2 regions of the Actinocatenispora thailandica genome follow, and region 2 is predicted to be linked to the other one. Evidence: predicted binding sites of a transcription regulator. Region 2 holds the regulator's gene; the other holds the start of a gene.

Region 1 (11,823 bases), 4.1 Mb from region 2:
GGGCGCTGCGGGCAGGATCACAGCGCGACCGGCCGCAATCGTTGGCAGGGTGGAGCGGGCACCCCCGCAGAACCCGGAGCAGCAGACCATGAGCACCCCCGCGACCGCGCACGACACCCAGCACGCGTTGCGCGGCGAGCCGCGGATACCGATCCGGATGATCCTCATCCTCGGCGGGCTGTCGGCGTTCGCCCCGCTGTCGATCGACATGTACCTGCCGGCGCTGCCCCGGCTGACCAGCCAGCTGTCCACCAGCGCCGCCGCCGCCCAGCTGAGCCTGACGGCCTGCCTGGTCGGGCTCGCCGCCGGGCAGCTGCTCGCCGGGCCGCTGTCGGACGTGCTGGGCCGGCGCCGGCCGTTGCTGGTCGGTCTGGTCTGTTACACCGTCGCCTCGGTGCTGTGCGCGTTCGCCCCGAACGTCTGGGCGCTGGTGGCGCTGCGGCTGGTGCAGGGGCTGTCCGGCGCCGCCGGCGTGGTGCTGTCCCGTGCCGTGGTGCGCGACCTGCGCTCCGGTACCGGCGCGGCGAAGCTGTTCGCCACCCTGATGCTGGTGAACGGCATCGCACCGGTACTGGCACCCACCATCGGCGGCCAGCTGCTCCGCTTCACCTCGTGGCGCGGCGTGTTCGCGGTGCTGACCGTCATCGGCGCCGGGCTGCTGTGCGCGGTGCTCGCCGGCCTGCCCGAGACGCACCCCGCCGACCGGCGCCGAGCCGGTGGCCTCGCCGCCACCGGGCGGGCGTTTCGGGTGCTGCTCGCCGACCGCGGGTTCCTCGGCCTCGCGCTCGCCGCCGGCTGCGTGTCCGGGGCCATGTTCGCCTACATCTCCGGATCCTCGTTCGTCCTGCAGGACGTGTACGGGATGTCGGCGCAGCTGTTCGCCCTGGTGTTCGGCGCCAACGCGGTGGGCATCGTGGCTGCCGGCCAGCTGTCGGCGCGGCTGGTGGGCCGGCTCGGCCCCGCGGCGCTGCTGCGCACCGGTGCGTACCTCTGTGCCGGCGGCGGTCTGCTCCTCGTGGTCGCGGTGAGCAGCGGTGCCGGGCTGCCGCTCGTGTTGCCCGCGCTGTTCGCGGTGGTGGCGAGCGTCGGGCTGGTCAGCCCGAACGCCACCTCGCTGGCGCTGGCCGAGCACGGGCACATCGCCGGCAGCGCCTCGGCCGTGCTCGGCGTGCTGCAGTTCGTGGTCGGTGGGGCGGTGGCGCCGCTGGTGGGCCTCGCCGGCACCGGCACCCCGGTACCGATGGCGGTGGTGATCGTCGCTCTCGCGCTCGCCGCGGTCGCCCTGCTGCACACCCTTGCCCGCCGTCCGGCGACCGGTCCTTGATCGACGACACCGCACCCGATGGCGCGATGGGGTGATCTGGCGTTCGGCCGCCTCCGGCCGCGTCTCGGTGATACGAAAGGTGGATGGGACTTCCGGTCAAGCTCGCGCACCTGCCGGCTCGGATGGCCGCCGGTGGCTTCCTGCTCAACTCCGGGCTGAGCAAGCGCGGCGCCGACGAGCAGGCCGCCGCGTCGCTGCACGGCATGGCGGCCGGCGCCTACCCGTTCCTGAAGCGGGTCGATCCGCAGCGGTTCGTCGGGCTGCTGTCGAAGGCGGAGATCGCCCTGGGCGTCGCGCTGCTCAACCCGGTGGTGCCGACCGCGGTGGCCGGGCTCGGGCTCGCCGGGTTCTCCACCGGCCTGGTCGGGATGTACCTGCGCACGCCCGGGGTGCACAAGCCGGGCAGCCCGCTGCCCACCGAGCAGGGCGTGCCGCTGGCGAAGGACTTCTGGCTGCTCGGCATGGCGCTCGGGTTCCTGATCGAAGCCGTCGCCGAGCGCCGCCGCAACCGCTGACGCCGCGCCGTACCACGGTGCCGTGGCGCGCGATGGTCGCCGCCCTGGACGTGCCGGCGGGCACCGACCCGACCAGGGTCGGCGCCCGCCGGGCAGGACGTGCGCCGAGGCTCAGGCCGCCGCCCGTGCCGCGGCCGGCTCGGACAGGGCGAGCCGCAGCACCTCGTCGACCGTGTCGACCAGGTGAATCTGCAGCGCGTCACGCACCGCCGCCGGTACCTCGTCCAGGTCGGGCTCGTTGCGCCGGGGCAGGATCACCTCGGTCAGCCCCGCCCGGTGCGCCGCCAGCAGCTTCTGCTTGGCCCCGCCGATCGGCAGCACCCGTCCGGTCAGCGACACCTCGCCGGTCATCCCGACCTCGGCCCGTACCGGCCGTCCGGACAGCAGCGATGCCAGCGCGGTGGTCATCGTGACGCCGGCGGACGGCCCGTCCTTCGGCACCGCACCGGCTGGTACGTGCACGTGGACCCGGTGGTCGGCCAGCGGCTCGGTCGGCACCCGCAGGGCGTCGGCGTTGGCCCGCAGGTACGACAGCGCGATCTGGGTCGACTCCTTCATCACGTCGCCGAGCTGACCGGTCAGGGTCAGGCCCGGCTCGCCGGCCAGCAGCGCCGCCTCGACGAACAGCACCTCGCCGCCGGCGCCGGTGACGGCGAGTCCGGTGGCCACGCCGGGCGTGGCGGTCCGGTCGGCGACCTCCGGGGTGAACCGCGGCCGGCCGAGGAACTCGCGCAGGTCGTCGACGTCGATGGTCAGCGGCGGCTCGGCGGCGCCGGTGGCGAGCCTGGTCGCCACCTTGCGCAGCGCGCGGGCGAGCAGCTGGTCGAGCTGGCGCACCCCGGGCTCCCGGGTGTACTCGCCGGCGATGCGGCGCAGCGCGTCGTCGGTCAGCGTGACCTCGTCGGTGTCCAGTGCGGCCCGCTCCAGCTGCCGGGGCAGCAGGTGGTCGCGCGCGATCGTGACCTTCTCGTCCTCGGTGTAGCCGTCCAGCCGGATCAGCTCCATCCGGTCCAGCAACGCCGGCGGGATCGTGTCGGCGACGTTGGCGGTGGCGAGGAACAGCACGTCCGACAGGTCCAGCTCGACCTCCAGGTAGTGGTCGGTGAACGTGTGGTTCTGCGCCGGGTCCAGCACCTCCAGCAGCGCCGCGGCCGGGTCGCCGCGGTAGTCCGCGCCGACCTTGTCCACCTCGTCCAGCAGCACCACCGGGTTCATCGAACCGGCCTCGGAGATCGCCCGGACGATGCGGCCCGGCAGCGCGCCGACGTAGGTACGCCGGTGGCCGCGGATCTCCGCCTCGTCCCGCACGCCGCCGAGCGCCACCCGGACGAACTTGCGCCCGAGCGCACGTGCCACCGACTCACCCAGCGACGTCTTGCCCACGCCGGGCGGCCCGACCAGTGCCAGTACCGCACCGGAGCCGCGGCCGCCGACCACCGACAGGCCGCGCTCGGCCCGCCGGGACCGGACCGCGAGGTACTCCACGATGCGGTCCTTGACGTCGTCCAGCCCGGCATGGTCGGTGTCCAGCACCTCCCGTGCCGCCGGTACGTCGGTCGAGTCGGTGGTGCGGGTGGTCCACGGCAACTCCAGCACCGTGTCCAGCCAGGTACGGATCCAGCCGGCCTCGGGGGACTGGTCGGAGGCGCGCTCCAGCTTGCCCACCTCGCGCAGCGCGGCGGTCTTCACCTTCTCCGGCAGCTCCGCCGCCTCGACCCGGGACCGGTAGTCGTCGGCGCCGTCCGGCTCGTTCTCGCCCAGCTCCTTGCGGATCGCGGCGAGCTGCTGGCGCAGCAGGAACTCCCGCTGCGACTTGTCCATGTTCTGCTGCACGTCGTCGCGGATCTTCTCCGCCACCTCGGACTCGGCCAGGTGGGTCTTCGCCCAGGCGAGCAGCTTCTCCAGCCGGTCGGCCGGGTCCTCGGTGGACAGCAGGTCGAGCTTCTGTTCGGTGTCCAGCCAACTGGTGTAGCCGGCGGTGTCGGCGAGCTCGCCGGCGTCGCTGATCGCGCCGATCCGGTCGATCACCTCCCACGCGTCACGCTGCTGCAGGATCGAGGTCAGGACCGACTTGTACTCGGTGGCGAGTTCGGCGGTCCGGGCGCTCGGCGCCGGATCGGTGATCTTGTCGGCCTGCACCCAGAGCGCGGCTCCGGGGCCGTTCACGCCGGTACCGATGCGGGCCCGGTTCGTCGCGCGCACGACCACGGCGGGCTCGCCGCCGGGCAGCCGGCCCACCTTGACGATCTCGGCCACGACGCCGATCGCGGCGTAGTGCCCGTCGATGCGCGGGACGAGCAGCAGTCCGGGGGTGTCGCGCGACGTGGTCGCGGTCCGGGCGGCGTCCACCGCGGCCTGCCGTTCCGAGTCCAGGGTGACCGGGACGACCATGCCGGGCAGGACCACGGTGTCGGACAGCGGCAGTACGGGCAGCTCGTAATCGGCCTTGTGGTCAGCCATCTGGTCAGCCATGTGTTGGGGCTCCATTCCTCGTACTCGCCCCGGACAACCTTGAGCCGACCCGACTCATTCCCCAGGAAGTTTCACCGTCAGCGAACAAGGACGGTGCAGAACATGTCGGGCGCGCCGTGATGGTGCCGAGTGGCCGGTTCGGGTCGGTCTCGGGGTGTTCGTTCGTGCCGCCGGACCGAACGCGTGGGCAGACGACGACGGCGCGGGTCCGACCGTGGTCGGGCCCGCGCCGTCGAGACGACCGCGGTGGTCGGGCCGGTGTGGGCCCGGTCGGGTGTCAGGCCTCGGTGCCGCCGGCCTGCTGGTCGGCGACGCTGGCCCGGACCTCGTCCATGTCGAGCTTGCGGGCCTGGTCGATGACGTCGGTCAGCGCCGACTCGGGCAGCGCGCCGGGCTGCGAGAACACCACGATCTTGTCCCGGACGATCATCAGGGTCGGGATCGACCGGATGTCGAACGCGGCCGCCAGCTCCTGCTGCGCCTCGGTGTCGACCTTGCCGAACACCAGGTCCGGATTGGTCTCCGCGGCCTTCTCGTACACCGGTGCGAACATCTTGCACGGGCCGCACCAGCTGGCCCAGAAGTCGATCAGCACGGTGTCGTTGCTCTCCAGCGTGCTGTTGAAGTTGTCCTTGGTCAACTCGACGGTCGGCACGGTGTCCCCTTCCGGATCGATACCCCTCGGGGGTAACAACGGTGGCCGGCCCCCGCGCATTCCCGGCGCGGGCGCCCGTCGGTCCACCGTAGCGCGCAGGCCGAACTCAGCCCTCCCGGACCACGTTGCGCAACGGCGCACCGGTGACGAACCGGTGCAGCTGGTCGCCGATGAGCCGGCGTGCCCGGGGATAGAAGGTCGCCGAGCCGCCCGCCACGTGCGGCGTGATCAGCACGCCCGGATGCGACCACAGCGGGTGGCCGGCCGGCAGCGGCTCCGGATCCGTCACGTCCAGCGCGGCCCGCAGCCGGCCCCGCCCGGTCTCCGCCGCGAGCGCCTCGGTGTCCAGGGTGCGGCCGCGACCGACGTTGACCACCAGCGCGCCGTCCGGCAGCGCCGCCATCGCGGTGGCGTCGAACAGCCGCTCGGTCGACTCGTTGTCGGGCAGGATCAGTACCACGATGTCGGCTTTCGGCAGCAGCGCGGGCAGCTCGGCCACCCCGTGCACCCGCGTCTCGGGCCGGGCCGACCGCGCCACCCGGACCACGCTCGCCTCGCAGGCCAGCAGCCGGCGCTCCAGCGCGGTACCGATCGAGCCGTACCCGACGATCAGCACCCGGCTGTCCGCCAACGACCGGGTGTAGTGCGGCTCCCAGCGGCGCTCGCGCTGGTCGTCCACCCAGGTCGGCAGGTCGCGCTGGGCGGCGAGGACCAGCCCCAGGGCGTGCTCGGCGGTACTGGCATCGTGCAGCCCCCGCCCGTTGCACAGCGTCAGGCCCGGACGGAGCAGCGGGAGGAGCTGTTCGTACCCGGCGGTCAGCGCCTGCAGCACCCGCAGCCGGGGCATCGCGGTGACCAGGCCCCGAGCGCTCGACACCCCGTACGGCAGGACGTAGAACGAGACGTCGGAGACGTCCGGCGGCGCGCCCTGCCCGTCCCACACGTCGACGCGCAGCGTGGCCGGCCAGCCATCGCCGCCGTCGGTGAGCTGCCACGGGACCAGTACGTGCTCAGCCATGCCTGCCGATCCTAGAAGGTCGCCTACGGGCGGCGCTTCGAGGACGCCCCCTGGTCGGGCGGCACCACGGTGCGGCCGGCGGCGAGCAGCTCGTCGAGGTGCGCCGCCGCGGCGGGCCGCCCGTACCGGAAGCCCTGACCCCACTCGCAACCCAGCTCGCGCAGCCGGGACTCCTGCCGGGCGGTCTCGACCCCGCCGGCGGTCACCGTCAGCCGCAGGGTGTGCGCGAGGGACACCAGGGCCCGCACGATCGCCACGTCGGCCCGGTCCGGGTGGCTGGGTGCGTTGAAGCTCTCGGTGAACGAGCGGGCGAGCTTGATGCCGTGCACCGGCGCCTGCCGCAGGTGCACCAGGTTGGAGTATCCGGTGCCGAAGTCGTCGATCACGATCCGAACTCCCGCGTCGTACAGGGTGTTCAGCGCGGCGACCGGCTCGGCACCGATCAGCGCGCGTTCGGTCACCTCCAGCTGCAGCGCCTCGGCCGGCAGGTCGGCGGCGGCCAGCGCCTGCCGGACGTCGTCGACCAGGTCGGCGGCGCACACCTGGCGCACGGTGAGGTTCACCGAGACCACCGGCGCCCAGCCGTACCGGTCGAGCCAGCGGCGGGCCTGCGCGCAGGCCGCCCGCAGCACCCAGCGGCCCAGCGGCACGACCACCCCGGTCTCCTCGGCGATGCCCAGGAACGCCTCCGGACCGAGCTCGCCGAGCCGTGGGTGCCGCCAGCGCACCAGCGCCTCCAGCTCGGTCACCCGCCGGTCGGCGAGATCGACCACCGGCTGGTACGCCAGGGTGAACTGCTCGGTGCGCAGCGCTCCGGGCAGCGCCTCGGCGAGCAGCTGCCGGGCGGCCTGCTGCGCGTCGCGTTCCGGATCGAACGTGGCCCAGCAGCCCTTGCCGGCAGCCTTCGCCCAGTACAGCGTGATGTCGGCGGCGCGCATCAGTTCGGCGGCGTCGGTACCGAGGGTGGCGCGTTCGATCACCCCGATGCTCGCCGAGACCGACAGCTCGTGGCCGCCCACGGTGATCGGTTCGTCGAGCGCGGCGAGGATCCGGTCGGCCAGGGCCACCAGCTCCGCCTCGCCGGCCGAGTCGGCCCGCAGCACCATGAACTCGTCCCCGCCGAGCCGCGCGACCAGGCTGTCCGACCCGGCCGCCGCGGCGATCCGGTCGGCGACGTGTCGCAGCAGCTCGTCCCCGACGTGGTGGCCGAGGCTGTCGTTGATGATCTTGAAGCCGTCCAGGTCGAGGAAGCACAGCCCGATCCGACCGGCCCCCCGGCCGAACAGCCGGTGCAGCCGTTCGGTGAACAGGGTGCGGTTCGCCAGGCCGGTCAGGGTGTCGTGGGTGGCCTGCCAGGACAGCGTGTCGGCCAGGTGGTGCCGGCGGGTGTTGTCCTCGCCCATCACCACCAGGTACGAGGGCCGGCCGGCCGAGTCGCGCACCACCGACACCGCGAGCAGCGCCCACAGCAGCTCGCCGTCGTCGGCGACCAGCCGGCGCTCGGTGCGGATCCGGCCGACGGTACCGGTGGCCAACCGGTCCGAGACCATGTCGCGCAGGCTGTCCCGGTCGTCCGGATGGACCAGGCCGAACAGGTCGCGGTCGGTGAGCCCGCCGGGTGCGCTGCGCAGCATGGTGTTCAGCGCGTCGTTGGCCGCCACCACCCGGCCGCCCAGGTCGGTCAGCGCGATCCCCATGGCGGAGTCCGCGTACACCGCGTGGAACCGCGCCTCCGCCGCGGTCAGCGCGCGCTCCGCGCGGGCCTGTGCCTGCATCGCGGCCAGCCGGATCATCTCCTGCTCGGCCAGGGTCCGGCCACGCAGCGCCGCGGTGTAACCGGCGGCGAGGCCGGCGGTCAGCGTGCCGTGCTGCTCGGTGGGCAGCGCCGGGTCCAGCGCGATCAGCGTGCGGGCCAGCGCCTCGGTGTCGGTGAAGTGCTCGGCGACCAGCCGGCCACCGACCGCGACGGCGGTGTCGTACCCGCCGTCCGGGTCGGTGCCGGCCGCGAACAGCTCCTCGACCAGCGGCCGCAGCCGGCCCGCGAGCGCGCCCCGGGCCACCGGCACCACGCTGGTCTGCCAGATCGCGGCCGCCCAGTGCGCGGCGGCGCGGTCGACCCGACCGCGGGTGCCGTCCCGAGTTCCGGCCGCGGTGCGGCGGCCGGCGTGCCCGCTCAACGTGCGGGTCCGATCCGCCCGAACGGCTCGACTGGTGCGCTCACGACGCACCCGACCGCCTGCCGGCCCGGTGCTGCGCCCGGCCCTGTCACGCCTCTGCCCCCCGGCTGCCGGCGTCCACCGGGTCGGCGGCGCCGCGTGTTGTCCCAACTGCCTGATCGATCATAATGCGCCTCGGTTGTACCGTGCCCGCCGTGATGATCACGGTCGGACGACACCACCGGGCCGGCGCGACCGCCGCTCAGCGCGGGGCGCGTTGCCCGGCGGCGTGATACAGCACCAGGCTGCCGGCGACCGCCGCGTTCAGCGAGCTGGCCGAGCCGCCCATCGGGATCCGCACCATCGCGTCGCACGCCTCCCGCCAGGCGCTGGACAGGCCGGACGTCTCGTTGCCCACCACCAGGACGGTCGGCCCGGTCAGGTCGGCGGCGGGAAGTTCGACGGCGCCGGTCTCGTCGGTGCCGACCAACCGCACCGGCAGGCCGCCGGCACGCAGCCGCGCCACCCAGGCGAGTACGTCCCGGCGCTCCGCCCGGACCACCGGCAGCGCGAACAGCGAACCGGTCGACGCCCGCACCGCGCGCGGCTCGTACGGGTCGGCGGCGTGACCGGTGACGATCACGCCGGTGGCGCCGAACCCGTCGGCCGAGCGGGTCAGGGTGCCGATGTTGCCGGGGCTCGCGGCCCGGTCGAACACCACCGCGAGCAGGTCCGGTCCTGCGGGCAGCCGGTCCAGCCGGTCGGGTTGCTGGTGGGCGATCGCGACCAGTTCCGGTGGTTCGTCCTTGCCGCCCAGTTCGGCCAGCAGCTCGGGGGCGACCTCCACCAGCTCGGTGGCGGGGCAGCGGGCGACCAGATCGGCCGCCCACCCGGACAGCCGCCGACCGTACGGCCGCAGCAGCGCGGCGAACCGCCAGCCGTGCCGGACCGCGAGCGTGATCGGCCGGACCCCCTGCACCACGAACAGCCCGGACCGGGTGCGTTTGGTGCGGTTGCCGAGCAGTGCCTGCCACTGCTGGAAGCGGGCGTCGCGGCTGGTGACCGCGCGGTGGGCCATACCGCTCCTTCGCCGTACGAGTCTGGATCGCGTCCTGCAACCTACCGGCTCCGGCCGGGCCGCCCCGCCGGTGCCCGGCGGCGAGCGGTGACGATACTGGCCGGGTGGCGGGCAGACGACGGGGCGGTGCGGTGGTGCGCGCCGAGGTGGACACCGGTACCGCGGAGCTGGTGGCGGACCCGGACAGGCCCGACGCGTACACGTTGTTGCTGGACGCCGCGCTGCAGTCGCACGTGGACCTGGCCGACCCGACCCGGCTGGAGTTCGAGTACGTGCGGTGGCTCGGCGACCTGCTCGACCTGATCGCCGCGCCGGCGGCGCCGATCGGCGTGCTGCATCTGGGTGGTGGCGGGCTGACGCTGCCGCGCTACGTCGCCGCGACCCGGCCCGGCTCGCCGCAGCGGGTGGTGGAGCGCGACGGCGCGCTGGTGGAGATGGTGCGCCGGGAGCTGCCGCTGCCTCGGGAGTGCCGGCCGCGGATCCGCGTCGGGGACGCCCGCGAGGTGGTGCAGGCGATGCGTCCGGCCAGCGTGGACGTGGTGATCGGCGACGTGTTCGCCGGTGCCGCCATCCCGGTCGAGCTGACCAGCGTGGAGTTCCTGACCGCGGTCGCCCGGCTGCTGCGACCCGGCGGCTGCTACCTGCAGAACGTGGCCGACGGTGCCGGCTGCGCGTTCACCCGCAGCCAGGTCGCGACGCAGCGCGCCGTGTTCGCCGAGACGCTGCTGGTCTCGGACGCCGCGGTGCTGCGCGGTCGCCGGTTCGGCAACCTGGTGCTGGCGGCGGCGGACCGGCCGTTGCCGGTCGCCGAGCTGACCCGCCGCGGCGCCGGCGCGGCGTTCCCCGCCCGGGTGATGGCCGGCGAGCAGCTCGACCGCTTCGTGGCCGGCGCCCGGCCGGTCACCGACGCCACCACCACCGCCAGCCCGCGACCGCCGAGATCCCCGTTCCTTTCCGGCTGACCGGGTCGACCGCTTCAGGCGGTGCCGGGCTGGTTCAGGCGGTGCCGGGCTGGGCGGCCGCCCAGGCGTCGATGTCGCGGCACAGCGCCGCGCGGACCGGCTCCGGCGCGAAGGAGGCCTCGACACCGGCGCGGGCCAGCTCGGCGAGCCGCGCCGGTCCGAAGTCGAACGCGTCGGCGATCCGCCGGTACTCGGTGCTCAGCGTGGTACCGACCACCGCCGGGATGTCGGTGTTGACGGTCACCGCGAGCCCGGCCGCGCACAACGCCGGGAGCGGGTGGGCGGCGAACGACTCGACCACTCCGAGCGCGACGTTCGACGACGGGCAGACCTCCAGCGCGACGCCCCGCTCGCGTACCTCGGCGAGCAGGTCCGCGTGCTCGGGATCGTCGTCCAGGATCCGGATGCCGTGGCCGAGCCGGGCGGCGTGGCCGCGCCGGACCGCCTCGGCGACGCTCGCCACCCCGGCGGTCTCGCCGGCGTGATGCACCAGGGCCACGCCGGCGTCGGCCGCCTCGTCGAGCACCGTGGCGAACGGAGCCAGCGGGTACGCCTCGTCGCCGGCCAGCCCGATCGCGACGACCGCGGGCGCGTGGCTGCGGGCCAGCGCGACGGTACGGCGCAGCCGTTCCACCCCGCGCCGCCGCGAGTGGTCCAGGATCACCCGGGTGACCAGGCCGTACCGGTCGTGGCCCTCGGCGAGCCCGTCGAGTACCGCGGCGAGCGGCATGCCCGGTGCGTCCAGTCGCTCCTCGTGTGCGGCGGCGGTGAACGTGATCTCGGCGTACCGCAGGCCCTGCCCGACGGCGTCGGCGCAGAACTCCACCGCGACGCGGCGGAAGTCGGTCGCGGTGACCAGGCAGGCCCGTACCGCGGCGCCGTGGTCGCCGAAGGCGCGAAACCCGTCGAACCGCCGGCCGCTGGTGTCGTCGGGCAGCGGCCGCCCGTTGCGCGCGGCGAGTTCCCGCAGCGTGTCGCGGCGGATGGTGCTCTCCAGATGGACGTGCAGTTCGGCCTTGGGCAGCCGGGTCAGGGTGCTCACCCGCCGGACGGTACGGCCGTGGTGGCCCGGACCGCGAGTGGATTGCGTGCCAGCAGGATCGATGGCGGCGTTTGCGGGACGGATGACCGGATTCGGATCCGGCGCGCCTCTTGCGGCCGGCTAACCATTCCCTTGCCTTCGGGCACCTAGCTTTGAAGGCACACGCGAACGACGCCAGGGGGTGCTGGGCCGGTGACCGGACCGGTGGGGGGCGGCGAGGGGTCGCCGTCTGGTACGACCGCGACCAGCGAGGCGGGGCCGGCCGGTAGGGTGTCCAGCATGGCGCGGTTGCTCGTGGTGGAGGACGACGCCACGATCGGCGGGTTGTTGGAGCCGGGGCTGCGGGCGCACGGCCACGACGTGCGCTGGGTGCGCTCCGGCCGGGACGCGCTGGGCGCCGCGGCGAGCACCGAGTTCGACCTGGTGCTGCTCGATCTCGGGCTGCCCGACCTGGACGGGGTCGAGGTGTGCCGTCGGCTGCGCGCCGCGCAACCCGGCTGCGTGCTGGTGATCCTCACCGCGCGGCGCGAGGAGATGGACGTGGTGGTCGGCCTGGAGGCCGGCGCCGACGACTACCTGACGAAGCCGTTCCGGTTCGCCG
Region 2 (11,823 bases):
CCGACGGGACCGACGGGTCCCGGCCCGGCCCGCAGGACGGCCGGCCACCCGCAGCGCGGGCCACCCGTTGCCGCGCCACCGACCAGCACCACACCGATCACCCCGGATCGTCGAACGAGCCGGGCCCGCCCACCGGAAAGCCTTGCCGGCCAACGACGTCCGGATATTAGAACGATCAGTCCAGAAACCTCGTCTCCGGGAGACCCGCCATGCCGCTCGCGGTCTACATCCTCGCGCTGAGCGTCTTTTCCCTAGGTACCAGTGAATTCGTCATCTCCGGGCTGTTACCCGAGGTGGCCGGCGACCTGCACGTGTCGATCCCGACCGCCGGGCTGCTCATCTCCGGCTTCGCGATCGGGATGCTCGTCGGCGCCCCGATCCTCGCCGCAGCCACTCTCAAGCTGCCCCGCAAGGTCACGCTGACCGGCGCGCTCGCCGTGTTCATCGCCGGCAACGTACTCGCCTCGATCGCCCCGAACTACCCGATGCTGTTCGGCGCGCGAGTGGTCACCGCGCTGGCCACCGCCGCGTTCTGGGCGGTCGGCGCGGCCACCGCGGTCAAGCTGGCCCCGGCCGGCGCGCACACCCGGGCGCTCGCCGTGATGGTCGGCGGGCTGACCGTCTCCAACATCATCGGCGTACCGTTCGGCACCCTGATCGGCCAGCACCTCGGCTGGCGGGCGGCGTTCCTGGTGGTCGCCGGCCTCGCCGCGATCGGCCTGGTGGGGGTGCTGAAGGTGGTACCGGGTGGGCACTCCGCCGACCCGGCCGACCGGCCGAACCTGCGCGGCGAGCTGGCCGCGTTCCGCAGCGGCCGGCTGTGGCTCGCGCTCGCCACCACCGCGCTGGTACAGACCGGGTTCATCGCGGTGTTCAGCTACCTGACGCCGCTGCTGACCCGGGTCGCCGGGGTCCCCAGCGGGCTGATCCCGGGCGTGCTGCTGCTGTTCGGGCTGGGCAACCTGGTCGGCATCACGATCGCCGGCCGGTTCGCCGACGCCCGCCAGCTCGGCACCCTGTACGCGGCGATGTCCGGGATGATCCTGGTACTGGCCTCGCTGGCGCTGTTCGCCGGCTCGACCATCGCCGCGGTCGCGCTCGCGTTCGGGCTCGGCATGTTCGGTATGGCGTGCGCACCGTCGCTGAACGGCCGGGTCTTCTCGCTGGCCGGCGCCGCGCCGACGCTCGCGTCCTCGGTCAACGTGTCCGCGTTCAACGCCGGCAACACCATCGGGCCGTGGCTCGGCGGGCTGGTCATCGGCGGCGGCCTCGGGTACGCCTCGACCGCCTGGGTCGGCGCCCTGGTCGCGGTCGGTGCGCTCACCCTGGCCGTACTGTCCGGGCTGATCGACCGGCGGTCCCGCCGCACCGGGCCGGTGCGCACCGAGGTACCGGCGACCGAACTGGCCGACCTGGCCGCCTGACCGACGTAGCAGTCCGACCGATCTGGTCGGCCGGGCCACCTGACCCCCGGCCGACCTGGTCGCCCGACCGAACTGCTCGCCCGACCGAACTGGTCGCCCGACCGAGCGGGTCGCCCGACCGACGGGGCGGTCCGATCGGCGCGGGCCGGCACGAATCCCGCACCGCCCGGCACCGGGTGGTGCGGGATTCGTTGTCTGCCCGGCGGGCTGATGTTAGTGTCGATCACATTGTGAAAGCCACTAACATCGAGACGCCGGGGGACCCCGTGGAGATGCGTCGACTCGGCCGCAGCGACATCCGGGTCAGCCCGATCGGGCTGGGCTGCATGCAGTTCTCCGGCGGCGGGCTGGCCGGCCTCGCCATCCGCACCATCGGCCAGAACACCGTCGACCGGATCGTCGAGGTCGCCCTGGACGCCGGCATCACCTGGTTCGACACCGCCGAGATGTACGGCCGCGGCAGGTCCGAGCGGGCCCTCGCCGCCGCGCTGCGGGCGGCCGGCCGCGAACCCGGCGACGTCGTGGTGGCGACCAAGTGGCTGCCCACCGGGCGGTTCGCCGGCAACATCCCGCGCACCGTCGGGCACCGGCTGCGCGCGCTCGACCCGTACCCGATCGACCTGTACCAGATCCACGAACCGTTCAGCAGCCTGTCGTCGATGCCGGCCCAGCTGCGGGCAATGGCCCGGGTGCTGCGGGCCGGCAAGATCCGCGCGGTCGGCGTCAGCAACGTCGGCGGACGCCGGCTGCGGGCCGCCCACCGGGTGCTGCGCGACGAGGGCATCGAGCTGGCCGCCAACCAGTTGCAGATCAACCTGGTGCACCGGGCGATCGAGGACAACGGCGTGCTCGACGCCGCCCGGGAACTCGGCATCAGCCTGATCGCGTACTCGCCGCTCGCCGGCGGCCTGCTGACCGGCCGCTACCACGACGCGCCGGACGAGGTCGCCGCGCTGCGGCCGGGCCGGCGCTACACCAGCCGCGGCGCGTTCTCCGCCGCCGGGCTGGCCCGCACCCGGCCGCTGATCACCGAACTCCGGGCGATCGCCGACCGGCACCACGCCACCCCCGGGCAGGTGGCGCTGAGCTGGCTGATCCGGTACTACGGCGACACCGTGGTGGCCATCCCCGGCGCCTCGAAACCGCGGCACGCCACCGAGGCGGCCGGCGCGATGGACGTCCGGCTCACCGCCGACGAACTCGCCCGGCTCGACCAGCTGTCCCGGCCCGCCGTCCGGTGACCGTGCCGGCGATGCCGCACCGAACGCCGCCGCGGGCCCGGCGAGCCGGCCCGGCCACGAGCCCGCCACCAGGGCCCGAGTCGTAACCTTGCCGCGTGCGTCGAGCCGGCAGGAAACAGCACTACCACCACGGCGACCTGCGCGCCGCGCTGGTCGACACGGCGATCGAACTGATCGCCGAACGCGGCGTCGCCGGGTTCTCGCTGGCCGAGGCGAGCCGGCGGCTCGGCGTCGCGGTCAGCGCGCCGTACCGGCACTTCGCCGACCGGCAGGAGCTGCTCGCCGCCGTCGCGGTACGCGCCTGCGAGGTGCTCACCGACACCGTCGCCGCCGAGTCCGCCGACGCGCACACCTCGATCGAGGCGCTCGTCGCCGCGGCCCGCGGGTACGTCCGGTTCGGGGTCGAGCAGCGGGCGCTGTTCGAGGCGGCGTTCGGCAGCGCGCTCGACCGGCCCCGGCACCCCGAACTGGTGCGCGCCACCGGCCCGCTCAAGGACGCGTTCCTGGGCGCCGCACTGGACCTCTCCGACGGCGACCCGGACCGGGCGGGTGCGCTCGCCCTCGCCGTCGCCACCACCGCGCACGGGCACGCCGTGATGGCCCACCTCGGCGCCTTCGGTACCGGCCCGGACGCCGCCGAACTCGCCATCGGGCGAGCCGGCGACGCCACCCGGGCCCTGCTCACCGGACGCCGCGCCATCCCGCCGCTGCCCAACGCGCTGCACCTCGACACCCCCTGACCCCTCGCCGCCCGCACACCAGCCACCCCGGTACCGGCCGGTCCGGCCCGGAGGACGCACCCACGATCGCCTTGTAGGGTTGCCACTCCGGCCGAAGCAAGAGGACTGCAAGGCGGTGAACACCGTGCGGGTACGGGTCGAGAAGGCCGTGCTACCAGGCATCGGCGTGCGGCACGACCTGGCCACCACGTCCGGTCGCCGGATCGGCGTCGTCACGCACCGGTCGGGCCAACGCGACCTGGTCGTGTACGACCCGGAGGACCCGGACGAGAGCAGCGACACGGTGCCGCTGACCGACGACGAGGCCGACGCGCTCGCAGTGATCCTGGACGCGTCCCGGGTGCTCAGCCAGCTCGCCGGGCTGCACGACCAGGTGGCCGGCACCCTGGTCATCGAGCAGATCCCGGTCCGGGCCGGCTCGCCGTTCGCCGGCCGGGCGATGGGCGACACCCAGGCCCGCACCCGGACCGGTGCGTCCATCGTCGCGGTGCTGCGGCACGGCGAGGCCGTCGCGTCACCCACCCCCGACTTCCGGCTGGCCGGCGGCGACCTGATCGTCGTCGTCGGTACCCGCGAGGGTGTCGACGGGGTGGCCGACATCATCGCCCACGGTCAGCCGGGGTAGCCGGTGGACAGTGCCGCACTCCTCACCGAAATCGGTGCGCTGCTGCTCGGCCTCGCCCTGCTCGGCCGCGTCGCCCGGCGCGTCGGGCTGACCCCCATCCCGCTCTACCTGCTCGCCGGGCTCGCCTTCGGCCACGGCGGGCTGCTGCCGCTGTCGGCCAGCCAGGAGTTCACCGAGGCCGGCTCGGAGATCGGCGTCGTCCTGCTGCTGGTCATGCTCGGGCTCGAATACTCACCGAGCGAGCTGGTCGGCAACCTGAAACGGCACGCGCCGTCCGGCCTGCTCGACGCGGTCCTCAACGCGGTACCCGGCGCCGCGCTCGCGCTGATCCTGGGCTGGGGCCCGGTCGCCGCCGTGGTGCTGGCCGGCATCACCTGGGTCTCCTCGTCCGGCGTGATCGCGAAGGTACTCACCGACCTCGGCCGGCTGGGCAACCGGGAGACGCCGACGGTGCTGTCGGTGCTGGTCACCGAGGACCTGGCGATGGCGCTCTACCTGCCGATCCTGACCGCGGTGCTGGCCGGCTCCGGGCTGCTGATGGGCGGCCTGACGCTCGGCATCGCGGTCCTCACCATCACCGCGGTGCTGGTCGTCGCGATCCGGTACGGCGGGTTCATCTCGGCGCTGGTCTCGGCCAGGAACGCCGAGTCGTTCCTGCTCGGTGTGCTCGGCCTGACGCTGCTCGTCGCCGGCGTCGCGCAGGGGTTGAAGGTGTCGTCCGCGGTCGGCGCGTTCCTCGTCGGTATCGCGCTCTCCGGTGAGGTCGCCGAGCACGCCAGCCAGCTGCTCAGCCCGCTGCGCGACCTGTTCGCCGCGGTGTTCTTCGTCTTCTTCGGCCTGCACACCGATCCGCGGTCGATCCCGTCGGTACTGCTGCCGGCGGTGGCACTGGCCGTGGTGACGATGGGGACGAAGGTCGCGACCGGGTACCTCGCCGCGAAACGGGCCGGCATCGCACCACGCGGCCGGTGGCGAGCCGGGCTCGCCCTCACCCCGCGGGGCGAGTTCTCCATCGTCATCGCCGGGCTGGCGGTGGCGGCCGGGATCGAGAAGCAGATCGGGCCGCTGGCCACCGCGTACGTGATGATCACCGTGGTGGTCGGGCCGCTGCTGGCCCGGCTGACCGACATCGGCCGGCCACGCCGGCGGGTCCGGAGGATCGCCGCGCCGGCCGCCGCGGGCGCGCCGATCGCGGTCGACGACCTGATCGGCCCCGCGGAACACGCCGCGATGCTGCCCACGCAGCCCGCCCCGGCACGTGAACCGGACGCGCCCAGCGTGCTCGACGAGACCTCCGCCGAGCGCGACGACGTGCACTGACGCCACCACGCCGCGGTCGACCACCGCCGCAGCGCTGCTGCGCTGCGGCCGGCCCGATCGCCGCCGGCCGCCCGGCCAGCTCCAGCCGGGCAGGTCAGCTCCGGCCGGGCGAGTCAGCTCCGGCCGGACGGGCCAGCTCCGGCCGGACGGGCCAGTTTCGGCCGGGCGAGTCAGTTCCGGCCGGACGCGCCCGTGGCGCCGCCGGCCTGTTCGCCACCGGTCGGACCGGCGCCGCCCTGCTCCGAGCCCGGTGCCTGCTGGTCCTGCTCGGCGAACCGGTCCAGGCTGTCCTTGGCCCGGCCGACCCCGGTCCCGATCCTGTCGGAGTACTTCCCGCCGGTCTTCTCGTCGAGGAAGCCGGCCGCCCGATCCAGCTTCGCGTCGATCCTGTCGTTGTGCTCGGCCGCCAGCCCGCGGGCCCGGTCGGTGGCCTTGTCGGCCAGCTCGGTGGCCCGATCGGCGAACTCGTCGAACCTCTCCCACAAGCTCGGTCGCTGACGCTCGCTCATTCGGTGGAGCCCCTTCCGCATGATCGGTCGATCTCCATCGTGCCCCGCCGGTGCCGCGCCGCCCAGCCTCGCGGACCGAAACCGGGGTAAACCCGGGGTTGTCCCGCACACGAGAAAGGTCCTGGCCGCATCCGACGGATGCGGCCAGGACCGTGTTCATCGCCCCGAGGGGGACGATCAGCGATCGTCGCCCATGTTGCCCATGAAGTCCTTGCCCTTTTCGCTGGCGGCGTCCAGCTTGTCGTCGTACTTGCCGCCGGTCTTCTCGCTCGCCATGTCGCGGGCCTTGTCCACGCCCTGCTCGGCCTGATCCTTGTGCTCGCCGAGCATGTCCTTGGCCTTGTCCTTCATGTCGTCGAACTTGTCCTTCATCCCCATGACCCGTTGTCCCTCTCGTTGCGATCCGCGATGACCGGCCGGCCACCGCCACCACCCGGAAGGCGGCTCCGGTGACCGACGCTACCGAGCGGCAACGGGCTGGCCTCGATCTTCGACGTTTCGCCGGTACCGGCCACCCGGACGTGCGACACTGCCCCCACGCACGCGCCCGGCCGGGGAACGGCGCGTTCCCCGGCCGGGCGCGTGGTGGTGTGGGTGGGTCGGCTCAGCGGTCGCGGCGCCGCTGTTGGGCGGTGCGTGGCCGCCAGACGACCAGCGCGGTCTCCTGGGTCGGCACCAGATCCCGCCCGTACGACGGGGACATGGCCTGCATCTCGGCGAGCTGGTGGCGCGCCTCGATCAGCTGCTCCTCCAGCTCGGCGACCCGGCTCTGCATCAACCGGGTGGCCTGCTCCAGCTCGATGATCCGCTTGATCCCGGCGAGGTTGACCCCCTCCTCCTGGGACAGCCGCTGGATCTCGCGCAGCAGTGCCACATCGCGCGCGCTGTACCGCCGGCCGCCGCCCGCGGTGCGGCCCGGCTGCACCAGCCCGAGCCGGTCGTACTGCCGGAGGGTCTGCGGGTGCATCCCGGCCATCCGGGCGGCGACGGAGATGACGATGACCTTCGCGTCGGACGTCGACTCGATGTCGACGAAGAACTCCATGGCCATGCCCGACCTCCTCAGTGCTCCTGCCGGCGGACCCGGGCGTCGATCTGGTTCCGCGGCGCGGCCGGCGTCTCCGCCGCGAACTCGGCCAGCGCCTTGCGGGCACGTTCGGACAGCTCCGGCGGTACCGCCACGTCGATCGTCACCAGCAGGTCGCCGGCACCCGTCTTCGCCGGCACACCCTTGCCGCGGACCCGCAGCACCCGGCCGCTGGGCGTACCCGGCGGGACCCGCACGGTGACCACCCCGTCCACCGTGGGCACCCGCAGGTCGGCGCCCAACGCCGCCTCGGCGAACGTGACCGGCACGGTCAGCGTGATGTTCTTGCCGCTGCGGCCGAACAGGTCGTCCGGCGTGACGTGCACCAGCACGTACAGATCGCCGGCCGGGCCGCCGCGGCCACCCGGCTCACCCTTGCCCCGCACCCGGATCCGCTGCCCGTCCGACACCCCGGCCGGCAGCCGGACCGACATCGTCCGGGTCTTGGTGACCCCGCCGCTGCCGCGGCACTCCGGGCACTTCTCGTCCACGATCGACCCGGTACCGGAGCAGTCCTTGCACGGCTCGGAGAAGCTGAACGCCCCCTGGTTGCTGGAGGTCAGCCCGCTGCCGTGGCAGGTCGGGCAGGTGCGCGGCGAGGTGCCCGGCTTCGCGCCCGTTCCGTGGCACAGGTCGCAGACGCCGGGCGAGCGCAGCGACAGCGGCAGCGTCGTGCCGAGCACCGCGTCGGTGAACCCGACCGACACCTCCGCCTCGATGTCGCGCCCCATCCGGTCGGTCGGCGGCGCGTTGTGCCGGCCGCCGCCGAACAGCGAACCGAACAGGTCGGTGAACCCGCCCGCCCGGTTCTGCGCGTTGCCGATCAGGTCGGACAGGTCGAACGGCATGCCGCCGCCACCCGGCGCCCCGCCCGGCATCCGGCCGCCCAGGCCGCTGCCGAACAGCGACCTGGTCTCGTCGTACTCCTTGCGCTTCTTGTCGTCGGAGAGCACGGAGTATGCCTCGGAGACGTCCTTGAACCGCTCCCGGGCGGCGTCGTCACCGGGGTTGTGGTCGGGGTGCAGCTCCCGAGCCAGCTTGCGGAAGGCCTTCTTGATGTCGCTCGCCGGCGCATCCTTCGGCACCCCGAGGACCTCGTAGTAGTCCTTCTCCAGCCAGTCCTGTTGGCTCACCGCAGCAGCCCCCCTTCCACCTGTCCACGCAGCGGACCGGTCAGCTCTCCGACCCGTCCGTGCTCGACTCGTCCGTGCTCTTCTGGTCGCCGGCGTCGGCGGCCTTGCCCGACTCGGTCGCCGCCTCGGCCGGCGGCGCGTCCGGGTCCGGGTCGGCGACCGCGACCATCGCCGGTCGCAGCATCCGCTCGCCGTGCCGGTAGCCGCGCCGCATCACCATCACGCAGGTCGGCTCCGTCACGTCCGGCGACAGCGAGTGCGCCACCGCCTCGTGGTGCATCGGGTCGAACGGGTCGCCGGCCTCGCCGTACGGCGTGAGGCCCGCCTTGGTCAGCGCCGAGACGAGCTGGTCGGCGACCGCGCCGAACGGACCGACCAGGTCACCGTGCTCGCGGGCCCGGTCCAGGTCGTCCAGCACCGGCAGCAGCGACGCCAGCACCGCGCCGGTCGCCTGCTCGGCGGCCACGTTGCGGTCCCGCTCGACCCGCCGCCGGTAGTTCGCGTACTCGGCGACGACCCGCTTCAGGTCGGCGGTGCGCTCAGCGAGCTCGGTACTCAACTTCTCCACCTCACCGGCGTCGGGCGCGGCGGTCGGCTCCGACGTACCAGCCGCTGCGGGCTCGGCATCCGCCGCCGCGGGCTCGGCATCCGCCGGGGCGGCGGTCTCCGTACCCCCGCGGGGCGAGGTGCCGTTCGGATCGATGCGACGCCGGTCGCGCACGACTATCCGCTCCTCCTGCTCTTCGTCCTCGCGCGGGCCGGTGCCCCCGGCGGCCGGGGGCACCTTTCCTGCGTCGGCGCTGTTGCGCTCGGTCACTTCTTGTCGTCCTCGTCCACGATCTCGGCGTCCACGACGTCGTCCTTGCCACCCGCGGCGGAGCCGGCCTGCGCCCCCGCGTCACCGGTCGCACCGGCGCCGGCGGCACCCTCGGCGCCCGCCGAGGCACCCTCACCGGCGGCCTGGGACGCCGCGTACATCGCGGCACCGGCCTCCTGGGAGACCTTCGCGAGCTTCTCCTGCGCCGTCTTGATGGCCTCGATGTCCTGGCCGCCGAGCGCGCCACGCAGCTCGCCCAGGGCCTCCTCCATCTCGGACTTCTTGTCGGCCGGGATCTTCTCGCCGTTCTCCGCGAGGAACTTCTCGGTCTGGAACTGCAGGCCCTCCGCCAGGTTGCGGGTCTCCGCCTCCTCGCGACGCTTCTTGTCCTCGTCGGCGTGGTCCTGCGCCTCGCGCATCATCCGCTCGATGTCCTCCTTCGGCAGCGAGGAGCCGCCGGAGATGGTCATCGACTGCGCCTTGCCGGTCGCCTCGTCCTTGGCGGACACGTTGACGATGCCGTTCTCGTCGATGTCGAAGGACACCTCGATCTTCGGCACGCCCCGCGGCGCCGGCGGCAGCCCGGTCAGCTCGAAGGTGCCGAGCTTCTTGTTGTACGCGGCGATCTCGCGCTCGCCCTGGAACACCTGGATGAGCACCGACGGCTGGTTGTCGTCGGCGGTGGTGAACACCTCGGACCGCTTCACCGGGATCTTGGTGTTGCGCTCGATCAGCTTGGTGAACACGCCACCCTTGGTCTCGATGCCCAGCGACAGCGGGGTCACGTCGACCAGCAGGACGTCCTTGACCTCGCCCTTGAGCACGCCGGCCTGCAGCGCGGCACCGACCGAAACGACCTCGTCCGGGTTGACGCCCTTGTGCGCGTCCTTGCCGACCAGCTCCTTGACGACCTCGTTCACGGCGGGCATCCGGGTGGAGCCGCCGACCAGGATCACGTCGTCGATGTCGGACACCTTGATGCCGGCGTCGCGCACCGCCTGCTCGAACGGGGCCTTGGTGCGGTCCAGCAGGTCCTGGGTGAGGCGCTGGAACTCGCTGCGGGACAGCGAGATGTCCATGTGCAGCGGGCCGTCCGGGCCGGCCGTGATGTACGGCAGGTTGATCGTGGTGTTCGTGGTGGCGGACAGCTCGATCTTGGCCTTCTCCGCAGCCTCCTTGAGGCGCTGCAGGGCCATCTTGTCCTTGCCCAGGTCGACGCCGTGCTGCCCCTGGAAGGTCTGCACCAGGTGCTTGATGATGCGCTCGTCCCAGTCGTCGCCGCCGAGGTGGTTGTCACCGTTGGTGGCGAGCACCTGGATCACGCCGTCGCCGATCTCCAGCAGCGAGACGTCGAACGTACCGCCGCCGAGGTCGAAGACCAGCACGGTCTCTTCCTTGTCGCCCTTGTCCAGCCCGTACGCCAGGGCGGCCGCGGTGGGCTCGTTGATGATGCGCAGGACGTTGAAACCGGCGATCTCGCCGGCCTCCTTCGTCGCGGTGCGCTGCGCGTCCTCGAAGTACGCCGGGACGGTGATCACTGCGTCGGTGACCTGCTCGCCCAGGTAGGCCTCGGCGTCGCGCTTCAGCTTCTGCAGGGTGCGGGCGCTGATCTCCTGCGCGGTGTACTTCTTGTCGTCGATGTCGATCGACCAGTCGGTGCCCATGTGCCGCTTGACCGACCGCACGGTCCGGTCCGGGTTGGTGATCGCCTGCCGCTTGGCGACCTCACCGACGAGGACCTCGCCGTTCTTGGCGAACGCGACGATCGACGGGGTGGTGCGGGCGCCTTCGGCGTTCGCGATGACGGTGGGCTCGCCGCCCTCCAGGACGCTGACCACAGAGTTGGTGGTGCCGAGGTCGATGCCGACCGCACGTGCCATGTTGTCTTCCTCCGATACTGATGCCAGGTGGCCGTTTTCTGGTGCCATGTGGCGAAGTTGAGTGCGCTTGACTCAATGTTGACGCGACCGTGGACCGATCGTCAACTCGGGTTGAGTCTGTCTCACGCAACCTTCATGGTCACACAACGCGGCACCCGGGGTTCGCATTCCCCCGGACGGTGCCGGAACACGGCTACGACCAGTGACGGAGCACACCGGGCGACCCATCCGGGCCGACCCGGTCGGCGGTAGCGGGTCGGAGGCGCCGGGCAGGTCAGTGCCGGCCGGCGTCCCCGGCGGCGCGCAGCGCGCGGGGCAGGTTACCGAGCACCGGCAACTCCTGGGTAGCGCGGGCACGGTGCCCGACCAGACGCTCGGCCGAGCGCTCGATCGGCACCTCGGCAGCGTCGGCGGGGTCCGCGCGGCGGCGCCGGCCGCGGGTCGGCGCGCCGGCCCGGGTCGCCGGGACGAGACCGGCCGCACGCTGCGCGAACGACGGCCGGTCCGCGGCCACGGCATGCCGGCCGGTGCCCTGCGCGGGCAGTTCGGTGACCTCCCGGCCGGGGTCCGGCTCGGCGGCATGGGTCGCCGGGTCGATGCCGGCCGCCGCGCCGGCCGGCCGCAGCGGCGGCGCGGCCGACCGCACCACTCGCCCGGCCGCGCCGGCGTCGCCGGTCGCCCGGGGCGCGCCGGCCCGCCGCACCACGCTCGCCGCCCCGGAGTCGGCCGCCCGCCGAGAACCGCCGGCCGCCCCCGCGGCGTCCGACCGCCGCAGCCCGCCAGCCGCCCCGGGGTCGGCCGCCCGCCGCGGCGTCGTACCCGGTGGGCAGACATCGGCGAGGATCGAGTCGGCGACCTCCCAGCTCGGGCACGGCCACGAGCTGTGACATTCGGCGCACTCGGTACCGAGCAGGCTGTCCGGCTGGTGCCCGTACCAGATGTCGGCGGCGAGTGCCCACGCCGTCACCTCGACGACCGCCGCCGGTGGCTGGCGCGGCGGCGGATCATCCAGCGTGTACGGACTGCGCATGGCTGCGGGTACCTCCT

What was found. Region 2 encodes HspR, which represses chaperone genes until heat shock. Its sites were predicted from a motif close to TTGAGTNNNNNNNACTCAA; they were not measured.
Positions count from the first base shown of each region.
Region 1: a site for HspR is predicted at 4,351-4,369, ahead of lon (endopeptidase La). Genes of this name have one in related genera too.

Region 1 is NZ_AP023355.1:2,996,107-3,007,929, forward strand. Features, by position in the region: gene Athai_RS13285 (multidrug effflux MFS transporter) at 89-1,324, shown strand; gene Athai_RS13290 (hypothetical protein) at 1,408-1,839, shown strand; gene lon (endopeptidase La) at 1,951-4,299, opposite strand; gene trxA (thioredoxin) at 4,589-4,966, opposite strand; gene Athai_RS13305 (2-hydroxyacid dehydrogenase) at 5,073-5,984, opposite strand; gene Athai_RS13310 (putative bifunctional diguanylate cyclase/phosphodiesterase) at 6,008-8,161, opposite strand; gene Athai_RS13315 (TrmH family RNA methyltransferase) at 8,403-9,218, opposite strand; gene Athai_RS13320 (spermidine synthase) at 9,323-10,180, shown strand; gene add (adenosine deaminase) at 10,215-11,222, opposite strand; gene Athai_RS13330 (response regulator transcription factor) at 11,502-11,823, shown strand, end outside.
Region 2 is NZ_AP023355.1:7,142,065-7,153,887, reverse strand. Features, by position in the region: gene Athai_RS32390 (Cmx/CmrA family chloramphenicol efflux MFS transporter) at 210-1,424, shown strand; gene Athai_RS32385 (aldo/keto reductase) at 1,697-2,665, shown strand; gene Athai_RS32380 (TetR/AcrR family transcriptional regulator) at 2,761-3,405, shown strand; gene Athai_RS32375 (cation:proton antiporter regulatory subunit) at 3,530-4,030, shown strand; partial or broken gene Athai_RS32370 (cation:proton antiporter) at 4,034-5,233, shown strand; gene Athai_RS32365 (antitoxin) at 5,521-5,859, opposite strand; gene Athai_RS32360 (antitoxin) at 6,037-6,237, opposite strand; gene Athai_RS32355 (heat shock protein transcriptional repressor HspR) at 6,464-6,910, opposite strand; gene dnaJ (molecular chaperone DnaJ) at 6,922-8,079, opposite strand; gene grpE (nucleotide exchange factor GrpE) at 8,120-8,800, opposite strand; gene dnaK (molecular chaperone DnaK) at 8,893-10,776, opposite strand; gene Athai_RS32335 (hypothetical protein) at 11,051-11,806, opposite strand.